One region of the Micromonospora sp. NPDC049529 genome, then DNA from elsewhere that is predicted to be linked to it. Evidence: riboswitches for the same ligand, from Rfam matches in the RefSeq annotation. Region 1 holds a riboswitch; the other holds the start of a gene.
The links. A riboswitch is a leader RNA that binds a small molecule or an ion and turns the genes downstream of it on or off. The one in region 1 is predicted to bind S-adenosylmethionine.
Positions count from the first base shown of each region.

Region 2: it holds a riboswitch for S-adenosylmethionine, as region 1 does, so the genes downstream of both, ACZ6QQ_RS26345 (ABC transporter substrate-binding protein) here and ACZ6QQ_RS24510 (aminotransferase class V-fold PLP-dependent enzyme) in region 1, are expected to answer to the same signal.

Region 1 covers NZ_JBVJHT010000014.1:74,572-81,964, reverse strand. The annotation lists gene ACZ6QQ_RS24530 (ATP-dependent DNA helicase) at 1-1,093, shown strand, start outside; gene ACZ6QQ_RS24525 (AI-2E family transporter) at 1,100-2,404, opposite strand; gene ACZ6QQ_RS24520 (GroES family chaperonin) at 2,640-2,978, shown strand; gene ACZ6QQ_RS24515 (PrsW family intramembrane metalloprotease) at 2,969-4,528, opposite strand; SAM riboswitch class IV at 4,654-4,775, shown strand; gene ACZ6QQ_RS24510 (aminotransferase class V-fold PLP-dependent enzyme) at 4,821-6,107, shown strand; gene ACZ6QQ_RS24505 (FUSC family protein) at 6,236-7,372, opposite strand.
Region 2 covers NZ_JBVJHT010000016.1:28,228-35,620, reverse strand. The annotation lists gene ACZ6QQ_RS26365 (DUF5954 family protein) at 1-649, shown strand, start outside; gene ACZ6QQ_RS26360 (hypothetical protein) at 739-891, shown strand; gene ACZ6QQ_RS26355 (amino acid ABC transporter ATP-binding protein) at 955-1,737, opposite strand; gene ACZ6QQ_RS26350 (amino acid ABC transporter permease) at 1,730-2,518, opposite strand; gene ACZ6QQ_RS26345 (ABC transporter substrate-binding protein) at 2,559-3,431, opposite strand; SAM riboswitch class I at 3,706-3,795, opposite strand; gene ACZ6QQ_RS26340 (SDR family NAD(P)-dependent oxidoreductase) at 3,945-4,763, opposite strand; gene ACZ6QQ_RS26335 (flavin-containing monooxygenase) at 4,760-6,112, opposite strand; gene ACZ6QQ_RS26330 (TetR/AcrR family transcriptional regulator) at 6,208-6,849, opposite strand; gene ACZ6QQ_RS26325 (MFS transporter) at 6,918-7,393, shown strand, end outside.

The sequences.
Region 1 (7,393 bases):
CGGCGAGATCAAGGCCGATGATCCCGACCCGGTACGCAAGCAGCAGGCCAAGGCGGTCCTCGACGACCTCTCCAAGACCTCGCAGCGGCTACTGGAGGAGGCCGATCACGACGTGGCCTGGGTGGAGAAGTCGGACGGCCCGGGGGCGGGACGCCGGGCCCTGGTCGTCGCGCCGCTCTCCGTCGCCGGGATGCTCGCCAACGAGCTGTACGACGAGCGTACGGTCGTGGTGACCTCCGCCACCCTGGCCCTCGGCGGGCGGTTCGACACCGTCGCCCGCGCCCTCGGCCTCGGCCCGGTGACCGTCGACCCGCCGTCGCCGGCCGCCGCCGCGCTGGCCGCCTCGACCGCCCCGGCGCGGAAGACCAAACCGGCACCGAAGGCCGCCGGGGACGCCGCCCTGATCGAGAGCGAGTCGGGTTCGGGGTGGCGGTCGCTCGACGTCGGCTCACCGTTCGACTACGGCCGCCAGGGCATCCTGTACGTCGCCGCGCACCTGCCCCGCCCCGCCGCCTCCGGCCTGCCCGACGCCGCCGGTACGGAACTGCTCGAACTGGTGACCGCGCTCGGTGGCCGTACCCTCGGGTTGTTCTCCTCGCGGCGGGCCGCGCAGCAGGCGGCGGAGCTGCTCCGGGCGCGGACCGACCTGCCGGTCCTGCTCCAGGGTGAGGAGTCGCTGCCGCTGCTGGTCCGCCGGTTCCGGGAGGACCGGGCGAGTTGCCTGTTCGGGGTGATGTCGCTCTGGCAGGGCGTCGACGTGCCGGGCGACGCCTGCCAGCTCGTGGTGATCGACCGGTTGCCGTTCCCCCGGCCGGACGAGCCGCTGGCGGCGGCCCGGGCGGCGGCGGTCGACGCCTCCGGCGGGTCCGGCTTCGCGGCGGTGAGCGTGCCGATCGCGGCGGTCCGGCTGGCCCAGGGGGTGGGCCGGCTGATCCGGTCGACCGGCGACAAGGGTGTGGTCGCGGTGCTCGACTCGCGACTGGAGACGGCCCGTGGTTACGGCGCCTTCCTGCGCCGGTCGCTGCCACCGTTCTGGTACACCACCCGGCCTGAGGTGGCCCGGGGCGCGTTGCAACGCCTCGCCAAGGACTGACCCGGCTCAGGGGGCGGTGGAGGCGACCACGACCGCGTCCGGCGGCACCTCGGGCGGGCGCCGGTGGGCCAACCGCCGGACCGCCGTGTTGAGTACGGCGATCAGCGGTACGGCCACCAGCGCGCCGACGATCCCGGCGAGCACCACTCCGGCGGCGATCCCGACGATCACCGCGAGCGGGTGGATCGCGACCGCCCGCCCCATGATCAGCGGTTGCAGGATGTGGCCCTCGATCTGCTGCACCCCGACCACCGCACCCGCGATGATCAGCGCGGTCACCGGACCGCTGTCGACGAGTGCGACCAGCACCGCGACCACGCCGGAGAGGGTGGCCCCGACGATCGGGATGAACGCGCCGAGGAACACCAGGGCGGCGAGCGGGAACGCGAACGGCACGTCGAAGATGACCAGGAAGATGCCGATGCCGACCGCGTCGATGAAGGCGACCAGCACGGTGGCGCGTACGTAGGCGACCAGGGTGGCCCAGGACGCGCGCCCGGCGTCGTCGATCCGCCACCGGGCGTTGACCGGCAGCAGCCGGACCAGGAACCGCCAGATCCGTTCCCCGTCGCGGAGGAAGAAGAAGGTCGCGAAGAGCACCAGCAGGGCGCCGGTGAGCAGCTCGAACAGGGTGGTGGCGGTGGAGAGCGCGCCGCTGGTCAGTGCCTGGGTGTTCTGGTCGATCCACTTCTGTGCTTCGTCGATGTACGAGTTGAGCTGGCTGTCCGACAGGTGCAGTGGCCCGGTACGGAGCCAGTTCTGGATCTGCCGGATGCCCTCGGAGGCGTTCTTGCTCAGCTCCGGCACACCGCCGACGAACTCGGTCACCACCCTGGTGAGCGTGCCCACCACCGCGGCCAGGCCACCGACGAGCACCAGTGCGGTGGCGAGCGAGCGCGGGAACCGGGCCCGGAGCAGCCAGCCCACGGCCGGGGCGAGCAGGGCGGAGAGCAGCAGCGCGATGATCAACGGGATGATCACGATGCTGACCATGCCAATGATCTTGAGCAGCGCGTACGTGACCAGGCCGATCGCCAACAGTCGCCACGACCAGGCCCCGGCGATCCGCAACGCCCTCGGCACCTCCGTGTCGTCCCGGCTGGACGTCGAGGAGTGCACCGACGCGACCTGGTCGCCGACGATCGGCGCCCGGGGCGGCGGCACCGGCGACGACGGCGGCTGCTCCGGCACCGGCGGATCGGCAGCCACGGGCACCCCCTCACCGACGGCCGGACGCGCGGCCCGGACCGAGGCTCGGCCGGACTCGTACGCGCGCCGGGCCCTCGCCCGCAACTGCTCGAAGCGGCTCAAGCACACCTCCTGGCTGGAGAACCGGCCCGGTCGAGGCTGGCTGGAAGACCGGCTCACCCGAGGCTGGCTGGAAGACCGGCCCACCTAAGGTAACCGGCAGGAACCTGGCGGAACGTTCCCACCGAGCCCTGAATTCTCCCCCAGTTTGCCCCCATCGGCAGCGCCGCAACCCTCCCGCCCGCCGTGACCTCGACCTCCACCGCCGCCGCTGGGGCCGCACGGTACCGTTCCGGTCGTGACCGCCGACCCAGACCTCGACAACGGCCTACCGATCCGCCTCCTGCACGACCGCGTCCTGGTCCGCCTGGAGGGAAGCGAAGGTGAACGGCGCTCGACCGCCGGCATCGTCATCCCGGCAACCGCCTCGATAGGCCGCCGACTCGCCTGGGCGACGGCGGTCGGTGTCGGCCCCAACGTGCGCTCGATCGTCTCCGGCGACCGGGTCCTGTTCGACCCGGACGACCGCTCCGAGGTGGAACTGCACGGCCGGGAGTACGTCCTGCTCCGCGAACGCGACGTGCACGCCGTCGCCGCCGAGCGGGTGAACACCGACTCGACCGGGCTCTACCTGTAACCACCCGGCGACTTGCCGTAACCGGGCTGACCGTAACCGGGCTGGCCGGTACCCGGCTGTCCGTACCCCGATGGCGGGCCGTATCCCGGTGGTGGGCCGTATCCCGGTGGGGGGCCGTATCCCGACGGCGGCGGGCCGTACGGGCCGTAGCCGCTCGGCACCGGCGGGGGCGTGAGCACCACCGGGATCGGCACCACCGGCTCCGCCGGCTCCTCGACCGTGCGCGGCACCCCGTCCGGGAAGTTCAGGTGGTAACGGGCCCCGTCCCAGACCCCCACCGGCGCCTGCGGATCCCGACCCACGAACGCCCACCGGTACGCCGTGATCGCGTCGAGCAACTGCCGCTCCTCGTACGCCGTACGGGCCCGGTCGGCCGGCTTGGTGTCCAGCCCGCGCAGCATCCCGTCGCGCAGCAGCGCCAGTCGGGTGGCCGAGAACTGGAAACCCCGCATCGCCCGCAGGCCCGGTTCACCGGCGACCCGACGAGCCCAGCGGCGGGCCGAGTGCCGCCGGCCGAGGCTGCCCAGCGCGGCCACCTCCGGCGGGCTGAGCCAGCCGGCGCGTACGTAGTCGGGCAGCCGCCGCTCGGTGAGCCGCCCCTCCCAGCCGCGCAGCCAGACCGCCAGCCCGACCATGCCGAGGAAGATCGGCACCATCACCCCGATGTAGCCGTAGAGCACTATCAGGTTCTGCCCGAGCGCCGCCGCCAGCGACGGCATCAGGTTCCACGTGCCGTGCAGCATCATCGCCGCCAGCAGTCCGGCCAACGGGGCGAAAATCCGGATCCGCCGGTCGGCCGAGCGGGCCGCGATGCCGAGGCCGATCCCGGTCATCGCGGTGAACAGCGGGTGGGCGAACCCGGTCAGCAGGATCCGGACGATGAAGATGGCGAAGACGTTCTGCACCCCGGTCGCCGGGCCGTACTGGTCCGCACCGGCGGCGTAGCCGTACCCGCCGAGGTAGAGGATGTTCTCCACCATCGCGAAACCGACCGCGGAAAGTCCGCAGTAGACGATGCCGTCGGTGATGCCGGACCACTCACGGCGGCGGAACAGCAGCAGCAGGAGCGGCCCGAGCGCCTTCGTCAGCTCCTCGATGAACGGCGCCCCGAGCACCGCGACCAGCGAGTCGGGCAGTCCCCACCCCGCGAACAGCTCGGCGGTCTCCCGGTTCACGTTCAACGAGGCGGCGGTGGCGACGAAGGCACCCCAGGCGAAGCAGAAGATCAGGTAGACCATCGGCTCCGGCTCGTACCGGTCCAGCCAGAGGAAGCAGGCGATCAACACCGGCACCGGCAGGATCGCCGCCGCCAGCCCGATGAGCAGTGCCTGGAGGCCGAGGTCGTCGCCGAGGGTGATCGCCATGTAGACCGCGCAGCCGGCGATCAGCAGGATCACCCCGGCCAGCACCAGCCCACGCCGCCAGGTGATTCCCCGCCCGGCGAACGTTACCGCCCGGGGCGGGATGGCGCTGACGGCCGGCGAGGGCAGCACGGCAGGCGGGGTCGGCGGCGGCGCATAGGGATCTCCGCCGGGCGGGGTGTCGGCCATGCCGCCAGCGTAGTCACCCGCGACCCGCTGGTCGGACCGCAATCCGCCCGGTTATGCTGCCAGCAGGTCACGAGTGCCAGCGACCAACGCATGCCAGCCCGAACAACGATCGGCAACCACCGGACGTTCGAGCGGACGGTGTGCGAAGCCCCAGCTTGCTGGCCGGCAACCCTCGTCGAGTTCGCGGTGGGGTGCCCTGGGTGATGACCGGGCCCAGCCCGATCCGGGTGCTGGGCAAGCGCGGGCCCCAACCCTCAGCAACCGGGGTCCCGGATTGCCGGAGGTCGTACCCATGCGTCCCACACCCGTACCCGTCTCCTCACCCGCCGTACCGCGCCCGACGGCCCCGACCGGGTCCGCCGCCGCACCGGCCGGGCCGCTCGACGTGCTCGGCGTTCCCGACCTGGTCAACCTCGACTACGCCGCCACCGCGCCGTGCGCCCGGGTCGCGGCCGACGCGGTGGCCGAGCTACTGCCCTGGTACGGCAGTGTGCACCGGGGCGCCGGGGCGCTCTCCCAGCGCAGCACGCTCGCCTACGAACGGGCCCGGCAGACGGTGGGCGACTTTCTCGGCACCCGCCCGGACGACGAAGTGATCTTCACCCGGAACACCACGGACGCACTCAACCTGCTGGCCCGCGCGGTCCCGGTCGGCACCACCGTGGTCACCTTCGGTGGCGAGCATCACGCCAACCTGCTGCCCTGGCCGAACACGGTACGACTGCCGGTGCCCCACTCGCCCGCGGCGGCCGTACGGGCCCTGAGCGAGGCGCTGCGCGAACTGCGCCGCGACACCGATCGGGCCGCGCCGGTCCTGGTGACCGTCACCGGTGCGAGCAACGTCACCGGCGAGCGCTGGCCGGTGACCGAGCTGGCCGCCGTCGCCCACCGGTACGGCGCCCGGATCGCGGTCGACGCCGCCCAGCTCGCCCCGCACGCACCGGTCGACATCGCCGAGTCGCAGCTCGACTACGTGGCGATCTCCGGGCACAAGCTGTACGCCCCGTTCGGCACCGGCGTGCTCGCCGGGCGGGCGGACTGGCTCGACGCGGCCCCGCCGTACCTGTTCGGTGGTGGCGCGACCCTCGGCGTCGGCACCGCCACCCACGACGTGCGCTGGGCGGACGGTCCCGGACGGCACGAGGCCGGCACCCCGAACCTGCTCGGCGCGGTCGCCCTCGCCGCGGTCTGTACCGCGCTCAGCGAGGCGGACCGGGACGAACTGCACGCCCGCGAGCAGGAGTTGCTGACCCGGTTGCGCAACGGCCTGCACGCCCTGCCGGGCATCGTCGAGCTGCGTACGTTCGACGCCGACACGCCACGGGTGGGCATCGTCTCGTTCGTCGTCGCCGGCCGGGATTCCGCCGATGTCGCCGCCGACCTGGCCCGGGGTCACGGAATCGGGCTCCGCGACGGACTGTTCTGCGCCCACCCGCTGGCCCGGCGGCTGCTCGCCGAGGCCGCCGGCCGCAGCGGTCGGTCCGACCTGCCGCCGACCGCGCTGCGCGCGAGCATCGGCCTCGGCAGTACCGCCGCCCACGTCGACGCACTCCTCGACGCCCTCGCCAAACTGGGCTGACCGCCCGCCACCGACCCGGCGCGCTGGTGCTCGGCGCGCTGGGCGCTGGTGCGCTGGTGCTTCGGTGCGCTGGTGCGCTGGGCGCTGCTGTCGGGCCGGTGCCCCGACCACCCGGGCCGCCGAGCCGGTCAGTGGGCCGCCGGGCGGGCGGTGTGGGTCGGGCTGGTCTGGGCACTCACCGCCTGGCGGACCAGGCGGTTCGCCTCGGTCCGCTCGACCCCGGTGGCCCGGAGCACGTCACTGGCCGTGGTCCGGACCTGGGCGACCACCACACTGCCGGAGAAGCCAACCCCCTCGTTGTACGCCCGCCCGGCGGCGGTGACCGCACGCAGCACCCGCTCCCGGGCGGCCTCCGGGTCCAGCCCGGCGCCGAGTTCCTGGTGCAGCAGCCGGACCGCGTCGGCCAACTGCCGTACCGCCGACGCCATCGCGGCCGGGATCGGCTCGTCGTCCTCCAGCGCGGTCACCGCCCGCCGGACCAGCACCCCACTGTTGTGTACGGCGTGGTTGATGTACTCGGCGCTTTCCGCGTACCGGGTCAGGGCCCGGCGTCGGTTCCACCGGGCGGGTGCGAGGGTGGCGGTCTCCCTGCCCCCCTCCAGCGCCTCCTGGAGGGTGTCCATGAACTCCTCCACCCGGCGCAGCCGCTCCAGTGCCATCGCGGCCCGGCCGGAGTCGTGTTCGCTCAGCGCGTCGGCGGTCACGGTCAGCTGTTCGGCCAGGGTCTCCAACGCGGGCCGGGCCGCCCGGTCCACGATCCGCAAAGGGTTGAGCGGCAGCAGCAGCGCCACCACGAACAGCCCCACCCCGCCGCCCACCAGCGCGTCGATGACCCGGGGAAACTCGACGTTGCTCATCTTCGGCGCCAACGCGACCAGCAGTACGGCGGTGGCGGCCGCCTGGGTAACCACGGCGACACTTCCGCCGAGGAAGATGGTGACGATGATGGACAGGGTGACGATCACTCCGAGCTGCACCGGTCCGCTGCCGACCACGATGATCAGCAGGTCCCCGATCCCGATCCCGACCGCGACTCCGAGGATCAGCTCGACGGTCCGGCGCAGCCGCTGGCCGAGCGAGGCGGCCAGCGTGCCCACCGCCGAGATCGGCGCGAAGACCGGATCCGTGTTGCCGAGGATGTCGTGCGAGATGTACCAGGAGAGCAACGCGGCCACGCCGGCCTGGAGGGCGAGCACGAAGTTGGCTCGGACGGCGTGCACCCGATCCTGCACCGTCGTCTTCGAACGCGCACTCAGCTCGCTCACTACGTGGTTGACCCGCTCGCT
Region 2 (7,393 bases), on a different contig from region 1:
CGCCCAGCCCTTCCTCCGGATGGGACCGGACGGGCCCGAGCCGCCCCGGCCGACCGACCCGGACCCCCGCCCGACGGGCAAGACGGATCGGACGGACCGGGCCGAGTCCCAGATGGAGGGATTCGTCATTGATCCCGCCGCGGCCACCGGGCTCTCGGACGGCCTGCTGCGGATGGAGATGGCCCCCGCGTTCTACAAGAAGCTGGGCATGGTTCCCGACGACGTACGGGAGGACTCCCGTCGGGCGTTGACCACCCACCCGAACGTGGTGCTGCTACCGGTCGGCTTCACCCTCGGTGAGCAGGTCGACGGCAGGTGGCGACCCAGATCGTCGTACTCGTACGCGACGCCGCAGGCCGCCCGGGAATCGGCGAGCTTCAGGTTCAGCGACATCGTCCCGCACGAGAACGCCACGTTCGACGAGATCAGGGCGGCGTACGAGCGCGCTTGCGCGGAGTTCGAAGCCCCGCGGACGAACGAGTTCGAGCTGAAGGGTGTCCGCTGCCGGGTGACCCGGGTGGAGTCCTTCGTGCGGGTCGGCCCGGACGGTCCGGAGACGCCCCGACCGTCGGACTGGGACCCGGAGCCGCCGCCGGAGCTGCACTTCCAGCAACTGCGCGCGGAGGGTCGGATGCCCGAGCTGGAGTAGCGCACCCCGCCGGCCGGATCAGTCGAGGGTCGTACGGGCGATCACGACCACGGCTTCGACGTCCGGGTCCGGGTTCTCCTCCCGGTGCGGTGGCGATGCTCGTCATCTTCGCCGCCGATGACGAGCTGACCGGCACCACCTGGCTGTCCGTCGTCGTCCTCGCCATGTTCGGCGTGATCAGCGGCCTGGCAACGGCCTACCTCGGCCGACGCGCCACCCGCGAGCTCCGCGCGGTTCGGTGAACGGGCGGTTCGTCGAACGGGCCATGCCCACGCCGATCCGCCGTGACACCGCCGGTCGGTCGGCTAGAGCACCTGGGCGAGGAACTGCTGGAGCCGCTGGCTGCGCGGCGCGTCGAACACCTCGGCGGGCGGGCCCGCCTCGATCACCCGGCCCCGGTCCATGAAGACGACCTGGTCGGCGACCTGCCGCGCGAAGCCCATCTCGTGGGTGACCACCACCATGGTCATCCCCTGCGATGCCAGGTCCGCCATCAGGGCCAGGACACCCTTCACCAGCTCCGGGTCGAGCGCCGAGGTGGCCTCGTCGAAGAGCATGACCTGCGGGGACATCGCCAGTGCCCGGGCGATCGCCACCCGTTGCTGTTGGCCGCCGGAGAGCTGCACGGGACGCGCCTCGGCCTTGTGTCGCAACCCGACCACGTCCAGTTGGCGCAGGGCCACCTCCACCGCCTCGTCCTGCGGCAGCCGCTTGAGTTGCCGGAGCGCGAGCGTCACGTTCCGCAGCACGGTCATGTGCGGGAACAGGTTGAACTGCTGGAAGACCATGCCGATCTGCTGTCGCAGGACGTTCGGGTCGCGCCGCAGCACGCTCGTACCGTCCAGGAGCACGTCGCCCCGGTCCGGCTCCAGTAGGCGGTTGATGGTGCGCAGCAGGGTCGACTTGCCCGAGCCGGAGGGACCGATGACACAGGCGGTCTCGCCCCGGCCGACGTCCAGGTCGACCCCGCGCAGCACCTGGTGGCGGCCGAACGCGAGGTGGACGTCGCGGGTGGACAGACTCACCGACCCGGACGCCGTCTCGGTGGCCGACGGTGGGCTCACTTCTGTCTGACCGGACTCAGGCACGTGCTGTCCCTTCTCCCACGGTGGAGTTCGCGGTGCCGGTGGAGAGGCTGTCGTTCTGCTCCTCGTCGGGACCGCTCGTACCGGCGTTGCGCAGCCGGCGGTCGATCCCGTTCACCGCGTGCGTCAGCGGGACCGTGATGGCCAGGTAGAACAGGCCCGCCAGGAGCAGCGCGGACTCGTTGCCGGTGTTGGCGGCGTAGTCCTGGCCGACCCGGAACAGGTCCCGCTGACTGGCCAGCAGACCGAGGAAGTACACGAGGCTGGAGTCCTTGATGAGCGCGATCAGCTGGTTGACCCACGCCGGCAGGATCCGCCGGACCCCCTGCGGGATGATCACCATCCGCATCGACGTCCGGTAGGACAGGCCGAGCGCCCGGCATGCCTCCAGTTGGCTGGCCTCGACGCTCTGGATGCCGGACCGGAAGATCTCACCGATGTACGCGGCGGCGATCAGCGACAGCGCGAGAATGCCGAGCGGGTACGGGTTCGGTCCCCACCAGGCCATCCCGATCGGCGCGAGCCCCACCCCGATGAGCAGGATGGTGACCGCCGCCGGCAGGCCCCGGAACACGTCCGTGTAGATCCGGGCCGGCCAGCGCAGCCAGCGGGTCCGAGCCAGGCCGGCGACGGCGAGCAGCATGCCGAGCAGGGTGCCCACGATGGCCGAGATCAGCGCAAGCAGCAGAGTGTTGCGCAGTCCGACCGTGAGCATCTCGGGCAGGGCTTCCCGCATCGAGTCCAGGTCGAAGAAGGTTTCCCACAACGTCCTGAAAGTGTCCATCGCCTACCTGTCTCGGACCCGTTGGTCGGTCATCGTCGGATCAGGCAGAGGGGGTCGCGGCCGGGCTGGCGTTGACCGCCGGGTAGGCGACGTTGCCGCTGCCGGGCTTGAAGGTGTCCGGGACCGGACGTCCCGGGTAGTACTGCTCCTGCAAGCGGGTCCAGGTGCCATCCTCGATCACCTGGTCGAGGCCCTTGTCCAGCGCCTCGCGCAGGGCGTTGTTGCCCTTCGCCACGGCGAACGCGGTCGGTGCCGAGCTGAGCTGCTTCTCGACCAGGACGATCTTTCCGGCACTGTCCTGAGCGGACTTCTCGCCGATCTCGGCGGGCGAGATCCAGGCGTCGGCGGTCTTGGCCTTCAACTGGTTGATCGCGCCGTTGTAGTCCGGTACGCGAACCGGGTCGAGCCCTTCCTTGGTGGCGTAGTCGTCCTGGACGGTGCCCTGGACGACCACCACGCGGGCGCCCTTGAGCTGTGTGAAGCTCTTGATCGGCGAGCCGGCGGGCACGTCGAGACCGAAGTAGCCGAAGTCGTAACCGTTACCGAAGTCCACCGTCTTCTTCCGGGCCTCGGTGATGGTGATGGAGGAACTGCCGACGTCGAACTTGTGGTTGTTGACCTGCGCGAGCAGGGCGGAGAACTCGGTGCCGACGAACTCGACCTCCAGCCCCACCTTGCCGGCGACCGCGGTCAGCAGGTCGTTGTCGAAGCCGGTGAACTTGCCGTCCTTGAGGAAGACGTTCGGCGGGGCGTCGCTCAGCGTACCGACCCGCAGGGTGCCTGGTTGGAGCAGATTGTACGGATTATCCGCCGAGTCGGTGGACGACGACGAACCGCAGCCGGCGGCAACGCCGAGCAGCACGACAGCCGTCGCGGCGGAGAGCAGACGGGTGAGAACAGGTGACAGACGCATGTGCGCAAACTCCCAGAAAAGTGCACGCGGCATGGCTGCCGGAGGACCGGCAGGACATGGACGCGCGGCAGCCCGACCCGGACGGCGTGTTACCGCCGACTCGGGGGTGGTGGGGGAAAGATGCCGGCGCGACGGCTCGGCCGGCAGGTGGTGTCAGCCGTGCTGGCGACAGAGCATGGTGCTGGTACGGCACAGATCGACGTGCCGCCGCCACCAGTGCCAGGTGACGTGCAGCCGACTCGCTCGCTCGGCGGGCGTACGCACGGAAACACAACCTCCATCGGTCCTGGCGGTAGCACCCGCACCCGGCGGGGGGTTGCTGCGACGTCGACGAGCCAGGTCTCTCAGCCGCTCTGGATGGGCTGGGTCAGCTTACTGAACCCAGGGTGTTCCGTTCCAGCTGGATAGGCCCTGACTGCCTGTGGTGCTCACCACCCCGCCCGCACTGCCGGATGCTCAACCCGACGGCGTCGATTCCGACGATAAACAGCGCGGGCGGCCGGCGGCGGCAGATCAGTGGCCCGCGCGGCGGCGCATCCCCTCGGCCAGCGGGGCCCGGTCCAGGTCCCCGGCGGCGACGCGCCGGGCGATGGTGCGGCGCACGAGCGCGCCCGCGACGGACGGCAGGTGCCGGGCCAGGAACAGCTCGACCCGGCCGCGTCCGGTGGTGGCCACGTCGCGCCGGGCCCTGCGGGCGGTCGCCGTACGCAGGATCGCGTCGACGACCCCCTCGACGGGCTCGTACCGGGAGACGCCCCGCAGGGAGAGTCCCGCCTCGGCGGTGGGGTCGTGGATCGGCGACGCCACCATGCTCGGGTAGACCACGCTCACCCCGATGTGGGTGCCGACCTCCAGCCGCAGCGCGTCGGCGTACGCGACCAGGGCGCGCTTGCTGACGCCGTACCCGGCGGCGAGCGGGAGCGGCAGCAGGGCCATCCGGCTGGAGACGAACACGATCCGCCCCCGGTTGCGTTCCAGCACCGGGATCGCGGCCGCGGTGGTGTGCCATGCCGCCATCAGGTTGACCTCCAGTTGCCGGCGGGCCGCGTCGCCCGGCGGCAACTCGGCCGGGGCGGGTCCGCCGACACCGGCGTTGTTGACCAACAGGTCGAGCCCGCCGAGCTTCTCGATCGCCAGCCCGACCACGCCGGGTACGGCGGCGCCGTCGGTGAGGTCGCAGCCGAGGACCGGGGTGGCGCCGAGAACGCCGGCGCGCAGGTCGATGCCGACGACGCGGGCGCCGGCCAGCTCCAGCCGATCGCACAGCAGCCGACCGAAGGTGCCGCTGGCGCCGGTGACGATGACCCGCCTACCGTCGAGCCTGTCGCTCATCGTGGACTCTCCCGAACGTCGTCGGCCCGGTGCCAGCGCACACCCCGGCCGCGCCGGGTCCGGGTCGCGCCGTCGGCCAGCTCCTTCGCCGCGAGCGCGAGGTAGGCGTCGAAGTCGATGCGCATCGCGGGACGGCGGTCGCCCCAGCGGCCGTGGGCGGCCCGCAGTTCGGCGGCGATGTCGGCGGTCTGCGCGGCCGGGGCGGGCAGCGCGTACTCCCCGGCCAGGTGCGCGGCGACGAGCCGGGCCTGGGCCTCGACCACGGGCAGTGCCGAGCCGGTGGACTGCATCAGCCCGACGAACATCAGTCCGGGCGCCTGCTGGTGGAAGACATGCCGGAACAGTGGCAGCCGGTCGGCGCCCGCGCCGAGCAGCGCCGGTTCGAGGAAGGGCAGGTGGACGTCGTACCCGGTGCACCAGGCGACCAGGTCGACGGTGTCGGCGGTGCCGTCGGTGAAGCGGACGCGGTCGCCGTCGAAGCGTTCGATGCCGGGTCGTACGCCGATCCTGCCGTGGCTGATCCGCGACAGCAGCGAGTCCGACACGGTGGGATGGTCCCGGAGGAAGCCGTGCCTCGGCGCGGGCAGGCCGTAGTTCTCGGGACGGCCGACGGACAGGCGCAGCATGGTCTGGCTGACGCGCTGGCGCAGCCGCCACGGCAGGCGTTTCGCCAGTGCGCCGTTGAGGGTGTCCGCCGGCCGGCCGAGCAGGTGCTTGGGCACGATCCACACGCCGTGGCGCAGTGACAGCAGGGTGCTTGCCGCGACGTGGGAGGCGTCGACGGCGATGTCCATGGCGGAGTTGCCGCCGCCGACGACCAGCACCCGCCGACCGGCGAGCTGTTCGGGGTCGCGGTAGTCGCGGCTGTGCAACTGCTCGACGGTGAGGTCGCCCGGGTAGGTGGGGGAGGGTGGCCGGGGTCGGCTGTTGTGGCCGTTGGCGACGACGACGGCCTCGACGGGGACGGTGGTCGCGCCGTCGGGTCCCGTCGCGGTGACGCGCCAGCGCGCGCCGTCGCGGGTGACCTCGGTGACGGTGTGCCGCAGTCGTACCGCGTCCAGCAGGCCGAAGCGTGCCGCGTAGTCGTGCAGGTAGTCGGCCATCCGAGTGTGGTCGGGGTAGTCCGGCCAGTCGGTCGGCATGGGCAGGTCCGCGAATTCGGTACGGGTCCGCGAGGTGTTCAGGTGCAGGGTGCGGTACGCGCAGGAGTGCGTGCCGCCGTACGCCCACAGTCCACCGACCCGCGTCGCCGCCTCGTACGCGACCGCCGGCACACCCCGGTCGGCGAGTGCCTTGAGGGTGGCCAGCCCGGCCGGTCCGGCGCCGATCACGGCGACCCGTGGCTCCATGCCCGCCCCTCCACGAAATCCAACGTCTGGTGGATATTGCGCCCGGCCGGCGCCTGCGTCAAGCGCTTCGCCCATCGGGTAGGCGGGCGCGCAGGTCAGCGGGGCGCGTACATCCGGTCGAGCCAGCGATGGGCGAAGCTGCGGAAATCACGACGACGGCGGGCCCCGTCCGCACCGGACAGCAGGCCGACGACGTGGGCGTGGACGGACCAGACCAGGCTCCGTACGGCCAGGTGGGGTTGGGGTTCGCTGAGTATCCCGGCCGCGTCGGCATCGGTCAGCACCTGCTCGACCGCCCGGTAGAGCGGGGCGGAGTAGCGCTCGTCCAACTCGCCGTGGCGGTTGGGTTCCAGCCAACGCCGCAGCCAGAGGCCGGTCGTCTCGGGGTGGTCCTCCAGGAAGTCGACGAACACGTCGACCAGTTCGTGCAGGGCGGCCATGGCCGTACCCGCTCCGCCGGCCAGGCCCTCCCGGGCGGCGGCCACGGCCCCGGTCAGCACCACGCTCTCGGCCGCGAAGACCCGCGCGAAGCAGCTCTCGTACAGCGCCGCCTTGGTGCCCACGTGGTGGTGCACGGTGGCGACGTCCACGCCGCAGGCGGCCGCGATCTCGCGCATGCCGACCGCGTCGAACCCGCGCCGCGCGAACAGTCCCGCCGCCGTCTCGATGATCGTTTCGGGGGTGGTGTGCTGGTCGGTACGCCGAGGGCGGCCGGGTCCCCGGCGGGGTGTGGTCATGCGCCCCATCGTGCCCTACTATCCAGCGAACGTTGGATAACACCCGCGCGGCGCGGCGAGGAGACGGTATGGACGAGGCGGCGCGGCTTCCCCGCAGCGGCCTGCTCGCCTTCGCCGGTGGGTCGCTGGGCATGGGCACCTGGGTCACCGTGCCGGGCCTGCTGCTGCTCTACTTCCTCACCGACGTACTGGCGGTGGCGCCGCTGGTCGCGGGGATCGTCCTGCTGCTGCCGAAGATCGCCGACGTGCTGCTGCACCCGTGGATCGGGCACCTGTCCGACGCCGACCTGGCCCGCCACGGACACCGCCGGCTGCTCATGACCGTCGGGTGTGTCCTGCCGGTGGCCTTCGTCGGGCTCTTCCTGGTGCCGGGCGGGCTCACCGGCACCCCGGCCGCGGCCTGGGTCGCCGTCGCGTTCGTCGCGGGAAACCTGCTGTTCGCGGCGTACCAGGTGCCGTACCTGTCCACCCCCGCCGACCTCGCCATCGGCTACCACGAGCGCACCCGGTTGATGGGTTTCCGGATGGTGGTGCTCACCGTCGG